DNA from 2 places in the Streptomyces sp. NPDC058457 genome. Region 2 is predicted to be linked to the other one. Evidence: predicted binding sites of a transcription regulator. Region 2 holds the regulator's gene; the other holds the start of a gene.
What was found. The regulator HrcA, encoded in region 2, represses chaperone genes, less so after heat shock. The targets are predictions, from matches to a motif close to TTNGCACTCNGNNNNNCNGAGTGCNAA.
Positions count from the first base shown of each region.

Region 1: groES (co-chaperone GroES) is a predicted target of HrcA. The motif match lies at 3,253-3,279, and genes of this name have one in related genera.

Region 1 covers NZ_JBHXLU010000068.1:47,191-57,610, reverse strand. Annotated here, with positions in the region: gene ACFWPS_RS38265 (SDR family NAD(P)-dependent oxidoreductase) at 1-130, shown strand, start outside; gene ACFWPS_RS38260 (ester cyclase) at 232-939, shown strand; gene groL (chaperonin GroEL) at 1,054-2,679, opposite strand; gene groES (co-chaperone GroES) at 2,798-3,106, opposite strand; gene ACFWPS_RS38245 (pirin family protein) at 3,319-4,086, opposite strand; gene ACFWPS_RS38240 (polysaccharide deacetylase family protein) at 4,212-5,015, opposite strand; gene ACFWPS_RS38235 (polysaccharide deacetylase family protein) at 5,012-5,899, opposite strand; gene ACFWPS_RS38230 (methyltransferase domain-containing protein) at 5,990-7,180, shown strand; gene ACFWPS_RS38225 (RNA polymerase sigma factor) at 7,187-8,473, opposite strand; gene ACFWPS_RS38220 (YciI family protein) at 8,527-8,883, opposite strand; gene ACFWPS_RS38215 (Uma2 family endonuclease) at 9,054-9,632, opposite strand; gene ACFWPS_RS38210 (hypothetical protein) at 9,692-10,420, opposite strand, start outside.
Region 2 covers NZ_JBHXLU010000002.1:54,631-65,050, reverse strand. Annotated here, with positions in the region: gene ACFWPS_RS02190 (S41 family peptidase) at 1-1,143, opposite strand, end outside; gene ACFWPS_RS02185 (hypothetical protein) at 1,190-1,771, opposite strand; gene ACFWPS_RS02180 (VOC family protein) at 1,875-2,267, opposite strand; gene ACFWPS_RS02175 (16S rRNA (uracil(1498)-N(3))-methyltransferase) at 2,299-3,057, opposite strand; gene ACFWPS_RS02170 (nitronate monooxygenase) at 3,054-4,136, opposite strand; gene dnaJ (molecular chaperone DnaJ) at 4,612-5,748, opposite strand; gene hrcA (heat-inducible transcriptional repressor HrcA) at 5,749-6,765, opposite strand; gene ACFWPS_RS02155 (MBL fold metallo-hydrolase) at 6,938-7,663, shown strand; gene ACFWPS_RS02150 (DUF3097 domain-containing protein) at 7,695-8,510, shown strand; gene hemW (radical SAM family heme chaperone HemW) at 8,580-9,812, opposite strand; gene ACFWPS_RS02140 (SpoIIE family protein phosphatase) at 9,922-10,420, opposite strand, start outside.

The sequences.
Region 1 (10,420 bases), on a different contig from region 2:
CGCGCGCGGGAAGACGCTGTCGATCCCGGATCCCCGCTACAAGGTGCTGACGGGCCTGGCGAAGATGGCGCCGCGCGGGCTGGTGGGCGGCATCAGCTCGAAGACAGGCCGCAAGTACGGGCCGCAGTAGGCCGGAGCAGGGGCCCGAGCGGCACCGCGCGCGGCACGGACCGGGCCGGTGAGACGATGGTGGCGTTCGGTCGCACCCGCAGGGGGGCCGGAGGCGGTTTCATGACGTTCGTGCAGCTCATCGAGTGCAGGACCAGGCGGTTCGACGAGATGGACCGGCTGATGGACAGATGGGTCGAGCAGACCAAGGGGAAGCGGACGGCGACGCACACGCTGGTCGGCAAGGACCGCACCGACGCGCAGCACGTCGTGGAGATCGTGGAGTTCCCGTCGTACGAGGAGGCGATGCGGAACTCGCGACTCCCGGAGACCGACAAGGTGTTCCACGAGCTGCTGGCGCTCTGCGAGGGGACGCCGACGTTCACCGATCTGGACGTGGTGCGTGACGAGGGGCTGTACGCGGACACCGCGCGGCGGTTCTTCGAGACGATCGCCGCGCCGGGCCCGCTGGCACCGCTGGACGGTCTGCTCGCCGAGGACTACCACGACCACGATCCGGTCGAGGGCCAGGACACCATCGGCATGGACGCGATGCGGCGCAAGCTGGAGATGTGGCGGCGGGCCTTCGACTTCTCGTTCCTCGTCGAGGACCAGATCGCCCAGGGCGACCGGGTGTGCACCAGGTGGCTCTGGACGGGGGTGCAGCAGGCGGAGTTCATGGGGGTGCCGAACACCGGCCGGCAGGTCACCATGGCCGGGACGACGATCCACCGCTTCGACGCCGGCGGGAAGATGGCCGAGGGCTGGCTGCAGTACGACCGGATGGGCCTGCTGGCGCAGCTTGGAGCGCTGGACGCGCTGGAGAACTAGGCCGACCATCGAAGTACCCGCGAGGGGCGAAGCCCCCGTTCCCGGCGGACGACCGGGAACGGGGGCTTCCTCAGAGACTGCTTCCGCAGAAACCGGTGCCTTGGAGACTGGCGCCTAGTGCGAGTGGCCGTGGGAGTGGCCCGCGGCGGCGGCCTCTTCCTCTTCCTTCTTCTCGACGACCAGGGTCTCGGTCGTCAGGAGCAGGGAGGCGATGGAGGCGGCGTTCTCCAGGGCGGAGCGGGTGACCTTGACCGGGTCGATGACGCCGGCCTTGACCAGGTCGCCGTACTCGCCGGTGGCGGCGTTGTAGCCGTTGCCCTTCTCCAGGTCGGCGACCTTGGAGACGATGACGTAGCCCTCCAGGCCGGCGTTCTCGGCGATCCAGCGCAGCGGCTCGACGGCGGCCTTGCGGACCACGGAGACACCGGTGGCCTCGTCGCCGGTCTTGTCGAGGTTGCCCTCCAGGACCTTCACGGCGTGGACGAGCGCGGAGCCGCCACCGGAGACGATGCCCTCCTCGACCGCGGCGCGGGTCGCGGAGATGGCGTCCTCCAGACGGTGCTTCTTCTCCTTCAGCTCCACCTCGGTGGCGGCGCCGACCTTGATCACGCACACGCCGCCGGCCAGCTTCGCGAGGCGCTCCTGGAGCTTCTCGCGGTCCCAGTCGGAGTCGGTGTTCTCGATCTCGGCCTTGATCTGGGCGACGCGGCCCGTGACGGCGGAGGAGTCGCCGGCGCCGTCGACGACCGTGGTGTCGTCCTTGGTGACGGTGACGCGGCGGGCGGAGCCGAGCACGTCCAGGCCGACCTGGTCGAGCTTGAGGCCGACCTCCTCGGAGACGACCGTGCCGCCGGTGAGGGTCGCCAGGTCCTCCAGCATCGCCTTGCGGCGGTCACCGAAGCCCGGGGCCTTGACCGCGACCGCGTTGAAGGTGCCGCGGATCTTGTTGACGACGAGGGTGGAGAGGGCCTCGCCCTCGACGTCCTCGGCGATGATCAGCAGCGGCCGGGAGGCACCCGCCTGGATGACCTTCTCCAGCAGCGGGAGCAGGTCGGCGATGGAGGAGACCTTGCCCTGGTTGATGAGGATGTAGGGGTCCTCCAGGACGGCCTCCATGCGCTCCTGGTCCGTCACGAAGTACGGCGACAGGTAGCCCTTGTCGAAGGCCATGCCCTCGGTGAAGTCCAGCTCCAGACCGAAGGTGTTGGACTCCTCGACGGTGATGACACCGTCCTTGCCGACCTTGTCCATCGCCTCGGCGATGAGCTCGCCGACCTGCGTGTCCTGGGCGGACAGCGCGGCGACGGCGGCGATGTCGGCCTTGTCCTCGATCGGACGGGCGGAGGAGAGCAGTTCCTCGGAGACGGCGGCGACGGCGGCGTCGATGCCCTTCTTCAGGGCGGCCGGGGAGGCACCCGCGGCGACGTTCTTCAGGCCCTCGCGGACGAGCGCCTGGGCCAGCACGGTGGCGGTGGTCGTACCGTCACCCGCGATGTCGTTGGTCTTGGTCGCCACCTCCTTCACCAGCTGGGCGCCGAGGTTCTCGTACGGGTCGTCGAGCTCGACCTCGCGGGCGATCGTGACACCGTCGTTGGTGATGGTGGGGGCGCCGAACTTCTTGTCGATGACGACGTTGCGGCCCTTGGGGCCGATCGTCACCTTGACCGTGTCGGCAAGCTTGTTGACGCCGCGCTCGAGGGCGCGACGGGCGTCCTCGTCGAACTTCAGGATCTTCGCCATGGGAGCGGTTCAGCCCTCTCGGAAAACGTGGGTGAAACGAACCGCGCCCCCGACGCCCGGCTTCATAAGGTCGCGGGGGCCAGGGGCGCAGCTCAAAGCAGAATGTGCTTCGGGTGAATTACTTCTCGATGATCGCGAGCACGTCGCGAGCCGAGAGGACGAGGTACTCGTCGCCGTTGTACTTCACCTCGGTGCCGCCGTACTTGCTGTACAGCACGACATCGCCGACCTTGACGTCGAGCGGAAGCCGCTCGCCGTTCTCGAAGCGGCCCGGGCCCACGGCGAGGACGGCGCCCTCCTGGGGCTTCTCCTTCGCGGTGTCCGGGATGACCAGGCCAGAGGCGGTGGTCTGCTCGGCGTCGAGCGGCTGGACCACGATGCGGTCCTCAAGCGGCTTGATGGCAACCTTGGAGCTGGTGGTCGTCACGATCCGACCTCCCCCTTCGGAGATCTCACGGGGTTAACTGTCTGAGGTGGCGACCAGGTGGATCCGTCGTCGCGGGTGCCGGATCTGCCCGTCGCGTTGTTGGCACTCTCATCTGCCGAGTGCCAGAGCCGAGACTATGACCGCGATTAGCACTCGGTCAAGCGGAGTGCCAATTGCGGGCGGCGCGCCGCCGGAATCGGACCCCTCGGGGATCACAGATCGACGGCGGCATGCATCTCCCACACCAGGATCTCGGCGGGTCCCGAGGCCGTCACCCGGTGCCCGCCGGTGGCCGTGAAGCGCGCGGCGTCACCCTCGCCGAGCACTCCGACGCCCTCCAGGTCCACCGCACCGCGGGCGACGAACAGGTGCAGATACGGCGCCTCGGGAAGGGTCACCTGCCCATCGGGACGCAGCCGCGCCGCGTACAGCGCGGCGTACCGGTTCCGGATCCGGATGGCGCTCGCGTCCTTGTGCCGGTCCATGCCGGACGCCACCGTGACCAGCCCGCCGGACAGCAGCTCGGCGTCGATCTCCAGCTGTTCGTAGCCCGGGGTGACGCCGGCCTCGTCGGGTACGACCCACATCTGGACGAAGTGCACGGGATCGGCGGGGGGTGCACCGGCGGCCCGGTAGGTGTCGTTCTTCTCCGAGTGCAGGATGCCGGTGCCGGCGCTCATCCGCTGGGCCAGGCCCGGGTAGATCACGCCGGAGTGGCCGCCGGAGTCCTGGTGGACCAGCGAGCCCTGGAGCACCCAGGTGACGATCTCCATGTCCCGGTGCGGGTGGGTGTCGAAGCCCGTGCCCGGCTGCACCAGGTCCTCGTTGTTGACCAGCAGCACCCCGTGGTGCGTGTTGGCCGGGTCCGGCCGGTGCGTGCCGAGGGAGAACGAGTGCTTCGAGTCGAGCCAGGACAGCCGGCTCGCGAGCCGCGCGTCACCGCGCCGCACCTCCACGCCGGGTGCCGGTAGTGCGCTCATGTTGTGCCCCCCTGCTCCGTACGAGGATCCATTGACGTGAATATTCAAGTTAACATGGATCATTCATGCCTGGAATGAGTGGCAGCGCGCGCCGGTATTGACTTGATGATTAAAGCTATATTGGGCTAGAGATAATCCTCGAGACGGCCCACCGTCAGCCCGCTCGCCTGTACCCGGCGCAGCAGCCGGGTGGTGCGCTCCCTGAGGGTCGGGCCGAGGGCCTCGTCGGGGCCCACCAGGATGATGTCGCCGGGGCGGAGCTGCTTGTCCCCGCTCCGGTAGGTGATGCCGTCGGGGGTCATCGCCGCCCGCCAGAGGACCACCGCCGTGACACCGCAGTCGGCAGCGGCGCGGAGGGTGGTGCGGTCGTAGGTGCCGTAGGGCGGCCGGAAGAGGCGGGGGCGGATGCCGAAACGGGACTTCAGCTTCTCCTGCTGGCCGCAGATCTCGGCGCGCTGGCCGGCGTACGGCAGACCGGGCATGGCCGGGTGGTCGAGGGTGTGGTTCTGGACGCTCGCGCCGACCGACTGGAGGCGGGCGAAGTGGCCGTAGCCGGGGCCGACCACGCTGTCCGTGAGGAACATGCTCACCGGCAGGCGCAGCTCGCGGACCATGTCGACGAAGCGGGGGTCCTTCTCGGCGCCGTCGTCGTAGGTGAGGAAGACGACCCGGTCGGACGTGGGGATGTGGTCGACGACCGGCGGCAGGGCGGCGCGGAAGGCCAGCGGGTGCAGCGGCGGGCGGGGCGCCGGGGAGAGGGGCGCGGCCAGGCCCCACCGGCGGTAGGCGGGCACGCCGGCCGGGCCGTGCGGGCGTACCCGGTCGGCCGCCTTCCTGCCGAGCCGTTCGATGGGGTCGACGGACGGGGCGCAGGCCGACAGGAGGAGGGCGACGGCCAGCAGCGCGGCCGTCGCCCTCAGTCGGCTCACAGGTAGTCCTCCAGGCGCGCCACCGCGTAGCCGTCGCGGGTGACCTTGTTCAGAAAGCGGCGCATGTCGTCGACCATGGTGCCGTCCCAGTCGTTCCGGCCCCGGAAGTGCGTGAGGACGATGTCACCTGGGTGCAGTCCGCGGTCCCACTCCCGGTACTCCCAGTGGTCGACGAACACCTCCTCGTCCCAGATCGGCGCGTACTTGATGCCGCAGGCCTTGGCGGCGCGCAGGGTGTCGCCGTTGTAGTTGCCGTAGGGCGGGCGGAAGACCGTCGGCGCCTTGCCGAACTGCTTCTTCATGATCTCCTGCATGCCGCAGATCTCGTGCTTCTGCTCGTCGTAGGTCAGGCCCGGCAGGTAGGGGTGGGTGAGGGTGTGGTTGTTGAGGGTGTGGCCCTCGGCCTGCATCCGGCGGAAGTAGCCGTAGTCGTCCTTGACCAGGTAGTTGCTGAGGAACGCGCTGTAGGGGATCCGCAGCTCGCTCATCATCCGCAGGAAGTCCGGGTCCTTCTCGGCGCCGTCGTCGATGGTGAGGAAGACGACCTTCTTCTTCGTCGGGATCGTGGTGAAGACCGGGGGCAGGTCGTCCTCCTCCTGGCCGTCCACCTCGAAGCCGTCGCGAGCGGTGATCCTCGGCTTGTGCTCCGGCGGGGCCGGGGGCCGCAGCGGGACCGCGTCCAGCCCCCAGCGCCGGGCGGCGGCGACCAGGGCGGCATGGGAGTCGGGAGCGGCACCCCGGTGGGCCTGCTGGCCCGCGGCGGGGCGGACCTCCGCCTCGTCCCCCGGTCCGGCGCAGCCGGAGACGAGGGCGGCAGCGGCCGTGGCGAGGGCGGCAACGGCGAGTACTGCCCTATTTTTGTCATTTTGTACGACTGCTCGCATGGCGTCGGATCCTTCCAGGCACCTTCCCGGAACCCGGGCAGACACCGCGGCCGGAGGCGAACCATCCACCGACTGGCCGACAATGACCCGGTGAACGACCACCTCTCCCCCCTCCTCACCCCCGAGGGCCGCGCCCTCCTCGACGAGGTGCGCGGCACCGCGCCCGCCGACGAGCTCGCCGTGGCCACCCGGCTGCGCCGCGAGCACCCCGCCGAGCTGGTGTCGGCGGCGCTGGCCCAGGCCCGGCTGCGGCAGCGGGCGGCGGCGAAGTTCGGGGAGGCGGACGCGGGCCGCATGTTCTTCACGCCGAACGGGGTCGAGCAGTCGACGCGGGCGAGTGTCGCCACGTACCGGGCGGAGCGGATGAAGGCGCTGGGGGTCACCTCGGTCGCCGACCTGTGCTGCGGGATCGGGGGCGACGCGATCGCGCTCGCGCGGGCGGGGATCCGCGTCCTCGCCGTGGACCGGGATCCGGTGACGGCGGCCACCGCGCGGGCGAACGCCGAGGCGCTCGGGCTCACCGGCCTGATCGAGGTCAGGGAGGCGGACGTCCAGGAGGTGGACACGGCCGGCCACGACGCCGTCTTCGTGGACCCGGCCCGGCGCGGCGGCCGCGGCCGCATCTTCGACCCGGAGGCCTACTCACCACCCCTGTCCTGGGCGGTCGAGACGGCCCACCGGGCGCCGGTCGCGGCGCTGAAGATCGCCCCCGGCATCCCGCACGAGGCGGTCCCGGCGGCCGCCGAGGCGGAGTGGATCTCGGACGCGGGTGACGTGAAGGAGGCCGTCCTCTGGTTCGGCACCGGTACTCCGGGGGCCGTCCGCGCCACCCTCCTGCCGGGCCCGCGCACCCTGCTCGGCCGCGGCCTCCCCGACCCCGCGGTCCGGCCGGTCGGCCGTTACCTGTACGAGCCGGACGGCGCCGTCATCCGCGCCCACCTGGTCGCCGAGGTGGCCGAGGAGCTCGCCGGCGGTCTGGTCGACCCGACGATCGCGTACATCACGGCCGACACGCTCCGGGCCACCGCCTACGCGACGGCGTACGAGATCACCGACGAACTCCCCTTCAACGTCAAGAAGCTGAAGGCACTGCTGCGCGAGCGCGGGGTCGGGAACCTGACCGTGAAGAAGCGCGGGTCGGCCGTGGAACCCGAGGAACTGCGCAGGAAGGTCAAGCCGCAGGGCCCGAACGCGGCGACGGTGTTCCTGACCCGGGTGGCGGGGGCGCCGACCATGCTCGTCGGCGCCCCCGCCAGGGCTGCCGCCCCCGCGCCGTCCTGAGCTCGGCTACGAAGCGCACTCCCGCGCCCTGGCCAGCAGCAGCTCCCGCTCCCGTTCGTTGCGTGCCAGTGCCGCCGCCCGCTCGAACTCCGCGCGGGCCTCGGCGGTCCGCCCGAGGCGGGCCAGCAGGTCGCCGCGCACGCTCGGCAGCAGGTGGTAGTCGCGCAGGGCGGGTTCGGCGGTCAGCGGGTCCACGATCGCCAGGGCCGCCGCCGGGCCGTCCGCCATCGACACGGCCACCGCGCGGTTCAGCTCGACCACCGGGGACGGGGAGCGGGCGGCCAGCAGGCCGTACAGGGTGGCGATGGCGGTCCAGTCGGTCTCCTCGTACGTGTACGCGTGCGCGTGGCAGGCCGCGATGGCCGCCTGGAGGGCGTACGGCCCCGGGGCGCCGGTCGCCGTGGCGTCCGCGCGGGCGAGGGCCCCGATGCCGCGGGCGATGAGCATGCGGTTCCAGCGGCGGCGGTTCTGGTCCCGGAGGAGGACCGGTGCGCCGTCGGGACCGGTACGGGCGGCCGTACGGGAGGACTGGAATTCGAGGAGGGCGGTGAGGGCGTGCACCTCCGGCTCCTTCGGCATCAGGGAGGACAGGACGCGCGCCAGCCGCAGCGCGTCCTCGCACAGCGAGGGGCGCAGCCAGTCGTCGCCCGCCGTGGCCGCGTAGCCCTCGTTGTAGATCAGGTAGATGACGTCAAGGACCGAGCCGAGCCGGGCCTCGCGGTCGGGGCCGTACGGCACCTCGAAGGCGATGTTCTTCGTCGCGAGGGTGCGCTTGGCGCGGACGATGCGCTGGGCGACGGTCGGTTCGGGGACGAGGAAGGCGCGGGCGATCTCGGCCGTGGTCAGGCCGCCGAGAAGGCGCAGGGTGAGGGCCGTGCGGGCCTCGGGCGACAGCACCGGGTGGCAGGTGGTGAAGACCAGGCGGAGCAGGTCGTCGTCGATGTCGTCCGGGTCGGCGGGCTCCTCGGGCGGGGCCGTCGTCTCCGTGCTGCGGCCGATCTCCGCGAGCTTGCGGGCGTAGTTCTCCCGGCGTCGGACGAGGTCGACGGCGCGGTGGCGGGCGGTGGTCATGAGCCAGGCGCCCGGGTTGTCGGGCACGCCCTCCCGGGGCCACTGCTCCAGGGCGGCGACGAGCGCGTCCTGCGCCAGCTCCTCCGCGATGCCGACGTCCCGGACGACCCGGGCGACGCCGGCGATCACGCGCGGCGATTCGAGCCGGAAGACGGTCTCGATGGCGTGCCGGGCCTCGGCCTCGGCGGGGGCGTCGGCCTCGGCGGGGGGCTGTGTGCTCACAGCCCCCCATGCAACACCCACCGCAGGACGGACGCCAGGAAGGTCGGCGAAGGTCAGCCCTCCGCGATCTCCCGGACCTCGCAGGTCACGGTCCAGAACTCCTCGTGCACCTTGAGGAACCGCTTGGTCCACTCCAGGGCCTCGGCCTTGTCCTTGCACTGCATCAGCGCGTAACCGCCGATGACCTCCTTGGACTCGGTGAACGGCCCGTCGGTGACGGAGATCTTGCCGCCCTCCCAGTGCACCCGAGTGCCCTGCGAGGTCGGGGTGAGCCCAGCGGTGTCCAGCATCACGCCGGCCTTGGTGATCTCCTCGATCAGCTCGCCCATCCGCTGCATCAGCTCCTGGCTGGGCCCCTCGGCGGGGGCGGCGGTCTCGTCGATCCGCACGAGCGACAGGTAACGGGGCATGGTGACTCCTCGGTCTCGTTCCGATGCGGCGGGGCTTCTCCTCGCCGCTCACCCATGCGTCGAACGGGGGACGGGCGGATCGACACGTTCGCGAAATCTCTTCGAAGAAAATTTCCCGATGAGCGTTTCCGCAGGTCAGACAGGGTTAGGAAAGATCAGGCAAGGCCAGATCAGTCGGCGAAGTCCTTGAGCTTCTCCGTCTCCAGGGTGAAGCCGACGGGATCCGGGAGCTCGATCACGGCGCCGAAGGCCCGGCTGGTGACGGAACGATAGACACCGCGCTCCGGGTCGGAGTAGACGATCACGCTCGTCAGGTCCCGGTCGACGAGGAGGTACACGGGGATGCCGGCGGCCGCGTAGCCGTCGGGCTTCTCGACCCGGTCCCGCTTGTCGGCGTCCCGGTCGTGGGAGGTGACCTCGACGACCATCAGGACACCGTCCGGCTCGGCCCACTCGCCCTTGCCGACGAAGTACTCCTCGGCTGCCAGGGCACCGTCCGGCCTCGCACGTCCCTTGCGGTACGCCTCGACCTCGAGCCCCTGCTCCGGGAAGAGGAACAGCTCAGGACGGTGCTGCATGCAGCGCTTGAGAAGCCAGGCGACAATCTGTCCATGGTTGCCGTCCGGCATGGGCTTGACCCCGATCTTTCCGTTCAGGAACTCCAGGCGTGCCGACTCCGGCGCATGGCGGGCGAGCTCCTCGAATTCCTCGACGAGCATCTGGGGCCGGTCGGCAGTACTGGGGGTCATGGCGTCGCCTCCTCCCCTCCATCCTGCCCCGGTCGCGGGCGGCCCGTGCTGCAAGGTCGTCATGCGTCTGCTCCTTTCTGTGTACGAGGCCGGGTGTGCAGGACGGCACGCAGTCGCCCCACGTGCGCGTGGACCTGGTCGGCGGTGAGGGCGGACCGTCCTCCCCGGCAGCCCTCGCAGAGCCCGCCGCGCAGCGAGGCCCCGGCCGCCGGCTCGGCGCACGCGGTGCACACGACCTCGTACCGGGTGGGCGGCTGAGGCTGCGGCTCCGGCTCCGGCTCCGGCTCCGGCTCCGGCGGGAGCTTCGTAACGAGGCGGGCGCGTACGAACCCGTACGCATGCGCCACGTGTTCCGGCAGCCCGGCGGTCATCGCCTGCACGAGCTGCGCCTCGTTCGCGCCCCTCGCGAACCATTCCGCCGCGCTCTCCTCCAGTGCGACGCACTCCCCGGCCGACAGCGTCAGTCGGGGCTCGATGCGACCGAGGCGGGCGAGCACGTCGTACGCCACCGTGCGCGCCGCTTGGGAAGGCGCGGCGGCCGGTGGTACCTCGCCGGCGAGGAAGGCGTCCCACCACGCGTCGTCACGGGCGGTGCGGGAGAAGAAGGTGTGCCAGACCCAGCGCGGGTTGCCGTCGACGGTGACGGGGCGGCGCACGCGGCGCAGATGGCCCGCCACGGAGAGGTTGTTGAGTGCGGTCCCGATGGCGCACTGGCCGTACGGGAGGTGCTTGGCCAGTGTCTTGATGGAGATGTCCGCCTCGTCGTCGAGCCGGTCGAGGTACGTGGC
Region 2 (10,420 bases):
GCGCGGGGTGGAGCCCGGCGCGAGCCCGGTCGCGGGGGCGAACTCCAGGGCGTCGTCGCCCTCGGCGTCCGTCACCCACACCACCCACTCCTCCGCGTCCACGCGGAAGGTGACGGGCAGCCGGGCCCGGACCCCGGGCTGGGCGACGAGCGCCCGCGCCGGGCCCGAGCGGTGGGTCACCCAGTGCACGCCGCCGCGCACCAGGACGGCGCTGCCGCGCGCGGTGTGGTCGGGCGAGGCCGAGCTGAACCAGCGGGTCGCGTTGACCGGGTACGGCTGCCGGTCCACGCGGGGTCCGCCGAGCCGGATGTCCAGGCGACGCGGTTCGGCGCCCTCCAGGTCGTCGAGGAGCCAGAGTTCACCGGCCGAGGCGTAGACGACCCGGGTGCCGTCGCCGGCCGCGTGCCGGGCGTAGAAACCGTCGACGAGCGTGTGCCGGCGCAGGTCGGAGCCGTCTGCGAGGGAGGAGTACAGCGCGCCCGTGCCCTCGTGGTCGGAGAGGAAGGCGATCCGGTCGCCGGCCCACACGGGGTACTCCAGGTTCCCGTCCAGCTCCGCGTGCAGCCGTACGAACTCGCCGGCGCCCTCCCCGTCGTGGACGTCCCGATCGATCCACAGCTTGCCCGCCGTACCGCCCCGGTACCGCTTCCACCAGGCCGCCTCCCGCCCCATCGGCGCGGACAGCAGCACGGTGCCCGGCCCTCCGAAGGCGACATGGCCGACGGGGCCGTACGGCAGGACGGTGGACGGGCCGCCGTCGAGCGGGACGGTGTGGGCCCAGCTGCGCCGGAGGCTGGCCTGACCGTGGGTGGTGACCGCGAGGACCTGGCCGTCGGCGGTCCAGCCGCGCACCTGGGTGCGGGCGCTCCCCCAGTGCGTCAGCCGGGTCGAGGAACCGCCGTCGACGGGGGCGAGGTGGATCTCGGGGGCGCCGTCGCGGGTGGAGGTCCAGGCGACCGTGGTCCCGTCGGGCGAGATGCGCGGCAGCGTCACGGGGACGTTGTCGGCGCTGACCCGCCAGGCCCGGCCGCCGTCCAGGGGCGCGAGCCACACGTCGTCCTCGGCGGTGAAGGCGACCAGATCGCCGTGGACGTGCGGAAATCGGAGGTAGGACCGCGGTCCGTTCGCTGCACCCTGAGTCACTCGCTCAGCCTATGCATCGGGGCGTGTTCCCGGTGGCCGATTTCGATCACTTGCCCTGCACCGGCCAGCACTTGGGGTCGCCCTGGCACCAGACGGTCTTCGTGACGGTCACGGTGGGGCCGGGCTGCTGCCCGTACGTGGGCGGCCGGTAGGTGCTGTACGTCGGCCCGGGCGTGGCGTCGCAGTCGCCCAGCCCGTTCACCCGGAACCACTCCTTGCCGCCGACCCTGGCCACCAGGTTCCCGCGCACACAGGCCCCGCTGACGGCCTTGGTGACCCGGCCGGTGACGGTGATGCTCCGGCCGTCCTTGGTCCGGCCCTGGCAGTCGACGGAGACGACGGTGGTGGAGGTGGCCGACGGCGTCCTGGTGCTCTTGGTGCTCTGGGTGTCCTTCGTGCTCTTCGCCGACGAGCCGTAGTTGCCGGTGCAGGTGAGCCAACTGACGTCGACGTGCTGGCGTTTCAGCTCGGCGGTGGCGGTCCGGTCGGTGGTGTAGGCGACCGTCGCCGTGTTCAGATCGCTCGGCTGGCAGGCCACCACACCGCCCACGGCGATCACCACGAGCCCCGTCACGGCCGCCGCCCTGGTGCCGCGCGGCCGACGCCAAATCCGCCTCAATACCCCCATGGAGGGCAGCCTGCCACCGTCCCGCCAGTGACGGAAGGGGGCATACGGCCACTCACGTGTTCGGAGAGGTCCCCCGTGCCGGTGCCCCCTCCACGGGGGTTCCTCAGGTGCGCAGCAGCAACCACTCCTGCAGCTCCACCAGGTTCCCCTCCGGGTCCTTGAGGTGGGCGGCCCGCATGCGTTCCGTCATCGGCGCCGGCCCGTGCACGAGGACCGCCCCCCGCGCGACGATCTGCTCGCAGTAGCCGTCGAGGTCGTCGACGCGCAGCACCACCAGCGAACGGTGCCCGGTCGCCGTGTCCCCCAGCTCGCCCAGTATCGCGGCCATCATCGCCCGGTCCTGCAGGGCGATCCCCGCCGACCCGGCATGCGGGCTGAACTTCTCGTACGGCCCCTCGCTCGCCCCCGACTGCGGCTTCAGCCCGAGCACCTCGGCGTAGAAGCGGTAGGCGGCGGCGAAGTCGCTGACCAGGAGCCGCACTTGGGCGAGTTCCACGGCGTGTCCCCCAGGGTGTGGTGCGGTGGGTTCAGGACCACCGGCCGGCGCGGCCCAGCAGCAGGGCCACGGCCGCCGTTCCGGCGGTCGACGTGCGCATCACGGTAGGCCCCAGGGTGTACGCCTTCGCACCTGCCTCCTCGAACAGCGCCACCTCGTCCCGGGCGACACCGCCTTCGGGCCCGACGACCAGCACGATCTCGCCCTCGCTGGGCAACTGGACCTCCGCGAGCGGCTCGCTGTCATGCCCGAAGTCGGAGTGGAGCACGGCGGCGAGGTCGGCTTTGGCGAGAAGTGCGGCAACCTGCTTGGTCGTCGCCGCGTCCGCGACCTCGGGGAACCGCACCCGGCGGGACTGCTTGCCGGCCTCCCGGGCGGTGGCCCGCCACTTGCCGAGCGCCTTCAGCCCCCGCTCGCCCTTCCACTGGGTGATGCAGCGGGCGGCCTGCCAGGGCACGATCGCGTCGACGCCGACCTCGGTCATGGTCTCCACGGCGACCTCCCCCCGGTCCCCCTTGGGAAGTGCCTGCACCACGGTGATCCGGGGCTGCGGCACGGGCTCCTCGTAGACGCTCTCCAGGTCCATCACCACCAGCCGGTCCTTGCCCTCGGCCGCCCGCACGACGCCCTCCATCCAGCGGCCGCGCCCGTCGGTGAGGATGACGTCCTCGCCGGGCTGCAGCCGCTTCACGGAGACGGCGTGCCGCCCCTCGGGACCGTCCAGGACGACCTCGCCACCGGAGAAGTCGGGCACGATCAGCGGATCGAGCACGAACACAGGAGCAGTCATCGGCTCTCCCCCTCCCCCTTGGTCGACAACGCTGTCGACGCGGCGGCGAGTTCCTCCGCGAGGGTCTCCACCAGCTGTCCGGCGGGCAGCTCGCGGGCCATCCGGTGCCCCTGCCCGGCCCACAGGGCCATGCCCTGCGCGTCTGTGGCCTTGGCCGCGGCCTTGCGCAGCGGGGCGGTGAGGTGGTGGACCTCCGGGTAGGCGGCGGGGGCGTACGGGCCGTGCTCGCGCATGAAGCGGTTGACCAGGCCGCGGGCGGGCCGCCCGGAGAACGCCCGGGTCAGCGCGGTCCGCGTGAACAGCGGGTCGGTGAGGGCCTGCTTGTGCAGGTCGGCGGCGCCGGACTCCGGGGTGGCCAGGAAGGCCGTCCCCAGCTGTGCGACGCTCGCCCCCGCCGCCAGTACGGCCGCGATCTGGCTGCCGCGCATGATGCCGCCCGCGGCGACGACCGGGATCCCCACGGTCTCCCGCACCTGGGCGACCAGGGACAGCAGCCCTATCCCGGACCCGTCGTTCTCCGGCACGTCCCGGTGGGTGCCCTGGTGTCCCCCGGCCTCCACGCCCTGTGCGATCACCGCGTCCGCCCCGGCCCGCTCGACGGCGAGGGCCTCCTCGGCGGTGGTGGCGGTGACCAGCGTGACCATCCCGGCCCGCCGCAGCGAATCCAGCACATCCCGCGTCGGCACACCGAAGTGAAAGGAGACGGCGGCCACCGGGTTGTCGAGCAGCACGGCCAGCTTGGCCTCGTACCCGTCGTCCCGGCCGCTGTCCGGGTCGCCGAGCTCGGTCTCGTACCAGGCGGCCTCACCGGCCAGCTGATGCGCGTAGATCTCCACGGCCCCGGACTCGGCGTACTCCGGCTGCGGCATGAAGAGGTTCACGCCGAAGGGGCGACCGGTCAGCCCTCGCAGTTGCTTGATCTCCTGGTACATCCCGTCGGCGGTCTTGTACCCGGCGGCAAGGAATCCCAGCCCGCCCGCCTCGGACACGGCAGCGGCGAGCTGCGGCACGGAGACCCCGCCTGCCATGGGGGCCTGCACGATCGGAAAAGGGAAGAGATCGGTCAGTGCGGAGGACATGACGGCATGTTGTCACGTCCTCCGAACAAGACCGAATCGGGCCGCCCCTTTGGCACATGCCAGAAATTTCCCCGCCCCACAGACACCGTGACCTGGTGACGCCACCCCTCACCGACCGAGCCGGGTAACAGCCCCGCCCCCCTCATCGACCGAGCCGAAGAGCGGCCTCGCCCCTTCATCGACCGAGCCGAGGAGCGGCCTCGCCTCCTCATCGACCGAACCGAGGGGCGGCCTCACCTCCCCATCGACCGAGCCGGGTGGTGGCCCCGCCTCCTCACCAACCAAGCCGAAGAGCGGCCTCGCCCCTTCATCGACCGAGCCGAGGAGCGGCCTCGCCTCCTCATCGACCGAACCGAGGGGCGGCCTCGCCTCCTCATCGACCGAGTCGGGTGGTGGGTGGGCATGGGTTTCGGGGGTCCAGGGGGCGGAGCCCCCTGGTGGGGTCGAAGGGGCGGAGCCCCTTCACGGTGACCCGTCAACGCCCGTTGAACGCGTCCTTCAGCCGGCTGAACAGCCCTTGCTGACCGGGCTGAAACTGCCCCGTCGGCCGCTCCTCCCCGCGCAGCTTCGCCAGCTCCCTCAGCAACCGCTCCTGCTCAGGATCGAGCTTGGTCGGCGTCGTCACCTCGACGTGGACGATCAGGTCACCCCGCCCGCCGCCACGCAGATGCGTGACACCGCGCCCGTGCAGCGGGATCGACTGCCCGGACTGGGTCCCCGGCCGGATGTCGACCTCCTCCAGCCCGTCCAGCGTCTCCAGCGGCACCTTCGTACCGAGCGACGCCGCCGTCATCGGAATCGTCACCGTGCAGTGCAGATCGTCCCCGCGCCGCTGGAACGTCGAATGCGGCAGCTCGTGGATCTCGACGTACAGGTCACCGGCCGGACCGCCACCCGGTCCCACCTCACCCTCACCGGCGAGCTGGATCCGCGTGCCGTTGTCGACACCGGCCGGGATCTTCACGGTCAGCGTCCGCCGCGACCGCACCCGCCCGTCGCCCGCGCACTCGGGGCACGGCGTCGGCACGACGGTCCCGAAGCCCTGGCACTGCGGGCAGGGCCGCGAGGTCATGACCTGCCCGAGGAAGGACCGCGTCACCTGCGAGACCTCACCACGGCCCCGGCACATGTCACACGTCTGGGCGGAGGTGCCCGGCGCCGCGCCCTCACCGTTACAGGTGTTGCAGACGATCGCCGTGTCGACCTGGATGTCCTTGGTCGTACCGAAGGCCGCCTCGTCGAGCTCGACCTCGATCCGGATCATCGCGTCCTGGCCGCGCCGCGTACGCGACCTCGGCCCGCGCTGCGACGCCGTACCGAAGAACGCGTCCATGATGTCCGAGAAGTTCCCGAACCCACCGGCCCCGAAGCCGCCCGCGCCCGCGCCGCCGCTCTGCGACAGCGGATCCCCGCCGAGGTCGTAGACCTGCTTCTTCTGCGGGTCCGACAGAACCTCGTAAGCGGCGTTGATCTCCTTGAACCGCTCCTGGGTCTTCGGGTCCGGGTTGACGTCCGGGTGCAGCTCGCGTGCGAGCCGACGGAAGGCCTTCTTGATCTCTTCCTGCGACGCGTCGCGGCGCACGCCGAGAACGGCGTAGTAGTCCGTGGCCACTTACGACTCCGCCAGGATCTGTCCGACGTACCGTGCCACCGCTCGTACCGCTCCCATCGTTCCCGGGTAATCCATGCGGGTCGGTCCGACCACGCCGAGCTTGGCGACTGCCTCGCCGCCCGAACCGTAGCCGACCGACACCACTGACGTGGAGTTGAGTCCCTCGTAGGCGTTCTCGTGACCGATGCGTACGGTCATGCCCGAATCCCCGGCCTCGCCAAGGAGCTTGAGCAGCACCACGTGCTCCTCCAATGCCTCCAGGACGGGCCGGATCATGAGGGGAAAGTCATGTCCGAAGCGGGTGAGATTGGCGGTGCCGCCGATCATCAACCGCTCCTCGTTCTCCTCGACGAGCGTCTCCAGCAGGGTGGAGAGCACCGCCGAGACCGCACCGCGGTCCTCGGCCTCGAAGGCTTCCGGCAGATCCTCCACCAGCCGGGGCACGTCCGAGAACCGGCGTCCCGCGACCCGGCTGTTCAGCCGCGCCCGCAGATCCGCCAGAGACGTTTCCCCGAAGGGCGCCGGGCAGTCGACCATACGCTGCTCGACCCGCCCGGTGTCGGTGATCAGCACCAGCATGAGCCGGGCCGGAGCCAGCGACAGCAGTTCCACGTGCCGCACGGTCGACCGCGTCAGCGACGGGTACTGCACGACCGCCACCTGCCGCGTCAGCTGTGCCAGCAGCCGAACGGTCCGCGCCACCACGTCGTCGAGATCGACGGCGCCGTCGAGGAAGTTCTGGATGGCCCGCCGCTCGGGCGCGCTCATCGGTTTGACGCCGGCCAGCTTGTCGACGAACAGCCGGTAGCCCTTGTCGGTGGGAATCCGCCCCGCGCTGGTGTGCGGCTGGGCGATGTACCCCTCGTCCTCCAGAGCGGCCATGTCGTTGCGCACGGTCGCCGGGGAGACCCCCAGGTTGTGCCGTTCGGTCAGCGCCTTCGAACCCACCGGCTCCTCGGTGCCGACGTAGTCCTGGACGATGGCGCGCAATACCTGAAGCCTGCGTTCACTCAGCATCCAGCGCCACACCTCCAGAAAGTCGTCCCCGCGGCCTTTCGGGTCCTTCGGGTCTTTCGTCTGGCACTCTGCGAACGCGAGTGCCAGCATCCCCGGCCCAGTGTACGGCCGTGGGGTACTGACTGGGCAAGGTCGGTCAGGACCCATGGCGTTCTACGGCTAGCGTCGCGGCATGACGGTGACTTGGGAAGAGCTGGGCTGGGAGCGGGTGGCCGAAGGGGTCGGCCGGTGCCGGCTGCCGGGCTGGGACTGCACGGCGGGCCTGGTTCTCGGCGCGGGCACGGCCCTGATGGTGGATGCCGGCTCCAGTCTGGCCGAGGGCGCACGGTTGCGCATGGAGGCGCAGGCGCTGGCCGACCGCCGTGTGACCCATCTCGCGCTCACCCATCCGCACTTCGACCACGTCTTCGGCGCGGCCGCCTTCGCGGGCGCGAACCTGTACGCGGCGGTGGGCACCGAGGCCGTCTTCGCGTACGACCGCGAGGCGCTCCGCCTGGACGCGGTCCGCAACGGCCTCCCCTCCCCCGAGGCCGAGGAGGCGGCCGACGCCCTTCCCCGCCCCCGCCGTCTGGTCTCCGGCGAGTGGACCCTCGACCTCGGCGACGGCCGCCAGGCCCTGCTGGCCAACGTGGGTCCCGGCCACACCGCCCACGACCTCGCCGTCCTGGTCCCCGGCGACCCGGAGGTGGTGTTCTGCGGCGACCTGGTGGAGGAGTCCGGCGATCCCCAGGCCGGTCCCGACGCCGTACCGTCCCGCTGGCCGGCGGCCCTGGACCGCCTCCTGTCGCTCGGCGGCGATCGCGCCCTGTACGTACCCGGTCACGGAGCGGTGGTGGACGCGGCGTTCGTACGGGCACAACGCGACGCCCTGGCGGCCCGTTTCGGCGTGTCGCGGTGACCGTGCCCGGGCTTCTCCTATCGTCATCCGAATGCGCCAGTACTCCGCCGACCTGACCCCGCCGTGGAAGCAGCCGAAGCCGGTGCCCGAGGTGGCTGCCGAACCCGGTCTGGTGGTGGAGGAGCCCGGCACCGGCTTCTGCGGCGCGGTGATCCGCTGCGAGGCGGGCACGGTCACCCTGGAGGACCGCTTCGGCAAACACCGCGTCTTCCCGCTGGAGCCGCGCGGCTTCCTCCTGGAGGGCCGGGTGGTCACCCTCGTACGCCCCACGTCGGCCGCCCCCGTACGTCCTTCCCGCACCGCCTCCGGCTCGGTCGCCGTCCCCGGCGCACGCGCGCGTGTCGCCCGCGCGGGCCGCATCTACGTGGAGGGCCGCCACGACGCGGAGCTGGTCGAGAAGGTCTGGGGCGACGACCTGCGCGTCGAGGGCGTGGTGGTGGAGTACCTGGAGGGCGTCGACGACCTCCCCGCCATCGTGGCCGAATTCGCCCCCGGCCCCGACGCCCGCCTCGGTGTCCTCGTCGACCACCTGCTCCCCGGCACCAAGGAGTGGCGCATCGCCCAGTCGGTCACCAGCGACCACGCCCTGGTCGTCGGCCACCCGTACATCGACATCTGGGAGGCGGTGAAACCGTCGTCCCTGGGCATCGACTCCTGGCCCCGCGTCCCGCACGGCCAGGACTGGAAGACGGGTGTGTGCCGGGCCCTCGGCTGGCCCACGGACAACACGGGCGCGGTATGGCAGGCGATCCTCGCGCGCGTGGGCTCCTACAAGGACCTGGAGCCGGAGCTGCTGGGCCGGGTGGAGGAGCTGATCGACTTCGTCACGGGCAGCGGTGGGGCCTGACCCGGCCTGACCCGGGTACCGGCACGGCTTTCCGGGGCCGGCCCCGGTCCGGTCCACTCCGCGGGGTGATCAGTCCACCAGATCCCTGACCACCGCATCCGCCAGCAACCGCCCCCGCAGCGTCAGCACGGCCCGCCCCTCCGCGTACGGACCGGCCTCCAGCAGGCCCTCCCCCAGTGCCCGCCGCGAGGCCTTCAGCCCCTCCTCCTTCAGCAGCTCCAACGGCACCCCCTCGCGCAGCCGCAGCTCCAGCAGGATCCTCTCCACCCGCCGGTCCTCGTCCGTCAGGACCTCACGCCCGGCCCCCGGCGACCGCCCGGACGCCAGCGCCGCCGCGTACGCCCCCGGGTGCTTCACGTTCCACCACCGCACGCCCCCCACGTGCGAGTGCGCCCCGGGCCCCGCGCCCCACCAGTCGGCGCCCCGCCAGTACAGCTCGTTGTGCAGGCAGCGGCCGGCCTCGGACGTGGCCCAGTTGGACACCTCGTACCAGTCGAAGCCCGCCCCCGCCAGCACCGAGTCGGCGATCAGGTAGCGGTCGGCGTGGACGTCGTCGTCGGTCATCGGGACCTCGCCCCGGCGGATCCGGCGGGCGAGCTGGGTGCCCTCCTCGACGATCAGCGCGTACGCCGACACATGGTCGGGACCGGCCCCGATCGCCGCGTCCAGCGAGGCCCGCCAGTCGTCGTCGGCCTCCCCCGGGGTGCCGTAGATCAGGTCGAGGTTCACGTGCTCGAAGCCGGCCGCGCGGGCCTCCGCGACGCACGCCTCGGGCCGCCCCGGGGTGTGCGTGCGGTCCAGGACGCGCAGCACGTGCTGCCGGGCGCTCTGCATGCCGAAGGAGATCCGGTTGAAGCCGCCCTCCCGCAGGGCCGCCAGATACGCGGGGTCGACGGACTCCGGGTTCGCCTCCGTCGTGACCTCCGCGTCGGCCGCGAGCCCGAACTCGTCACGGATCGCGTGCAGCATCCGTACGAGATCGGCGGCGGCCAGCAGCGTCGGCGTACCGCCGCCCACGAACACCGTGCGCACCTCGCGCGGGTCGTCGCCGAGGATCTTCCGCGCCAGCCTGACCTCGTCGATCAGTGTGTCCGCGTAGTTGTCGCGGGAGGCGAGGACACCGCCGGTGCCGCGCAGCTCGGTCGCCGTGTAGGTGTTGAAGTCGCAGTAGCCGCAGCGGGTCGCGCAGTAGGGGACGTGCAGGTAGAACCCGAGAGGGCGGGCGGCGGCACCGGCGAGCGCGGACGCGGGCAGCGCGCCGTCGTCCGGAACCGGCTCACCGTCGGGAAGTGCGGAAGGCATGTCCTCCATTGTCCCGTACGGCGCCGATTCCTCGGCTACCCACTACCTGGCTGCCCAGCTACCCGGCTACCCGGCTGCCCGGCTGCCCGGCTGCCCGGCCTCTCGCCGGCTACTCGGCCTGGAGGACGAGCAGCGCGAGGTCGTCCTCCGGCTGTCCGCCGCCGAACTCGTGGACGAGCCGTCTGATGCGTTCGGCGATCAGATCGGCACTCAGCCCCGCGCAGCCTGCAAGGGCCCGCGCGAGCCCGTCGCCGTCGTCGAACTGGCGGCTGCCGGAGCGGCGCTCGGTGACCCCGTCGGTCACGCACAGCAGGGTGTCGCCGGGCGCGAGCTCGATGGTCTCGCTGGTGTACGTCTCGTCCTCGACGACCCCGAGCAGGGTCTGCGGGCGGGCGGCGGTGCGGACCTCGCCGTCGGGGCCGAGGAGCAGCGGCAGCGGGTGCCCCGCGGAGGCGAGGGTGCAGCGGATGCCGCCGTCGTCGAGGGGGGTGAGCTCGCCGTAGAGGAGGGAGAGGAAACGGGTCTGCGGGCCGTCGCCCGGCGGCATGGGGCGGCCGCCGGCGGCGACCAGGGCTCGGGCGGCGGCGTCGGCGGCCTCGGTGGCGTCG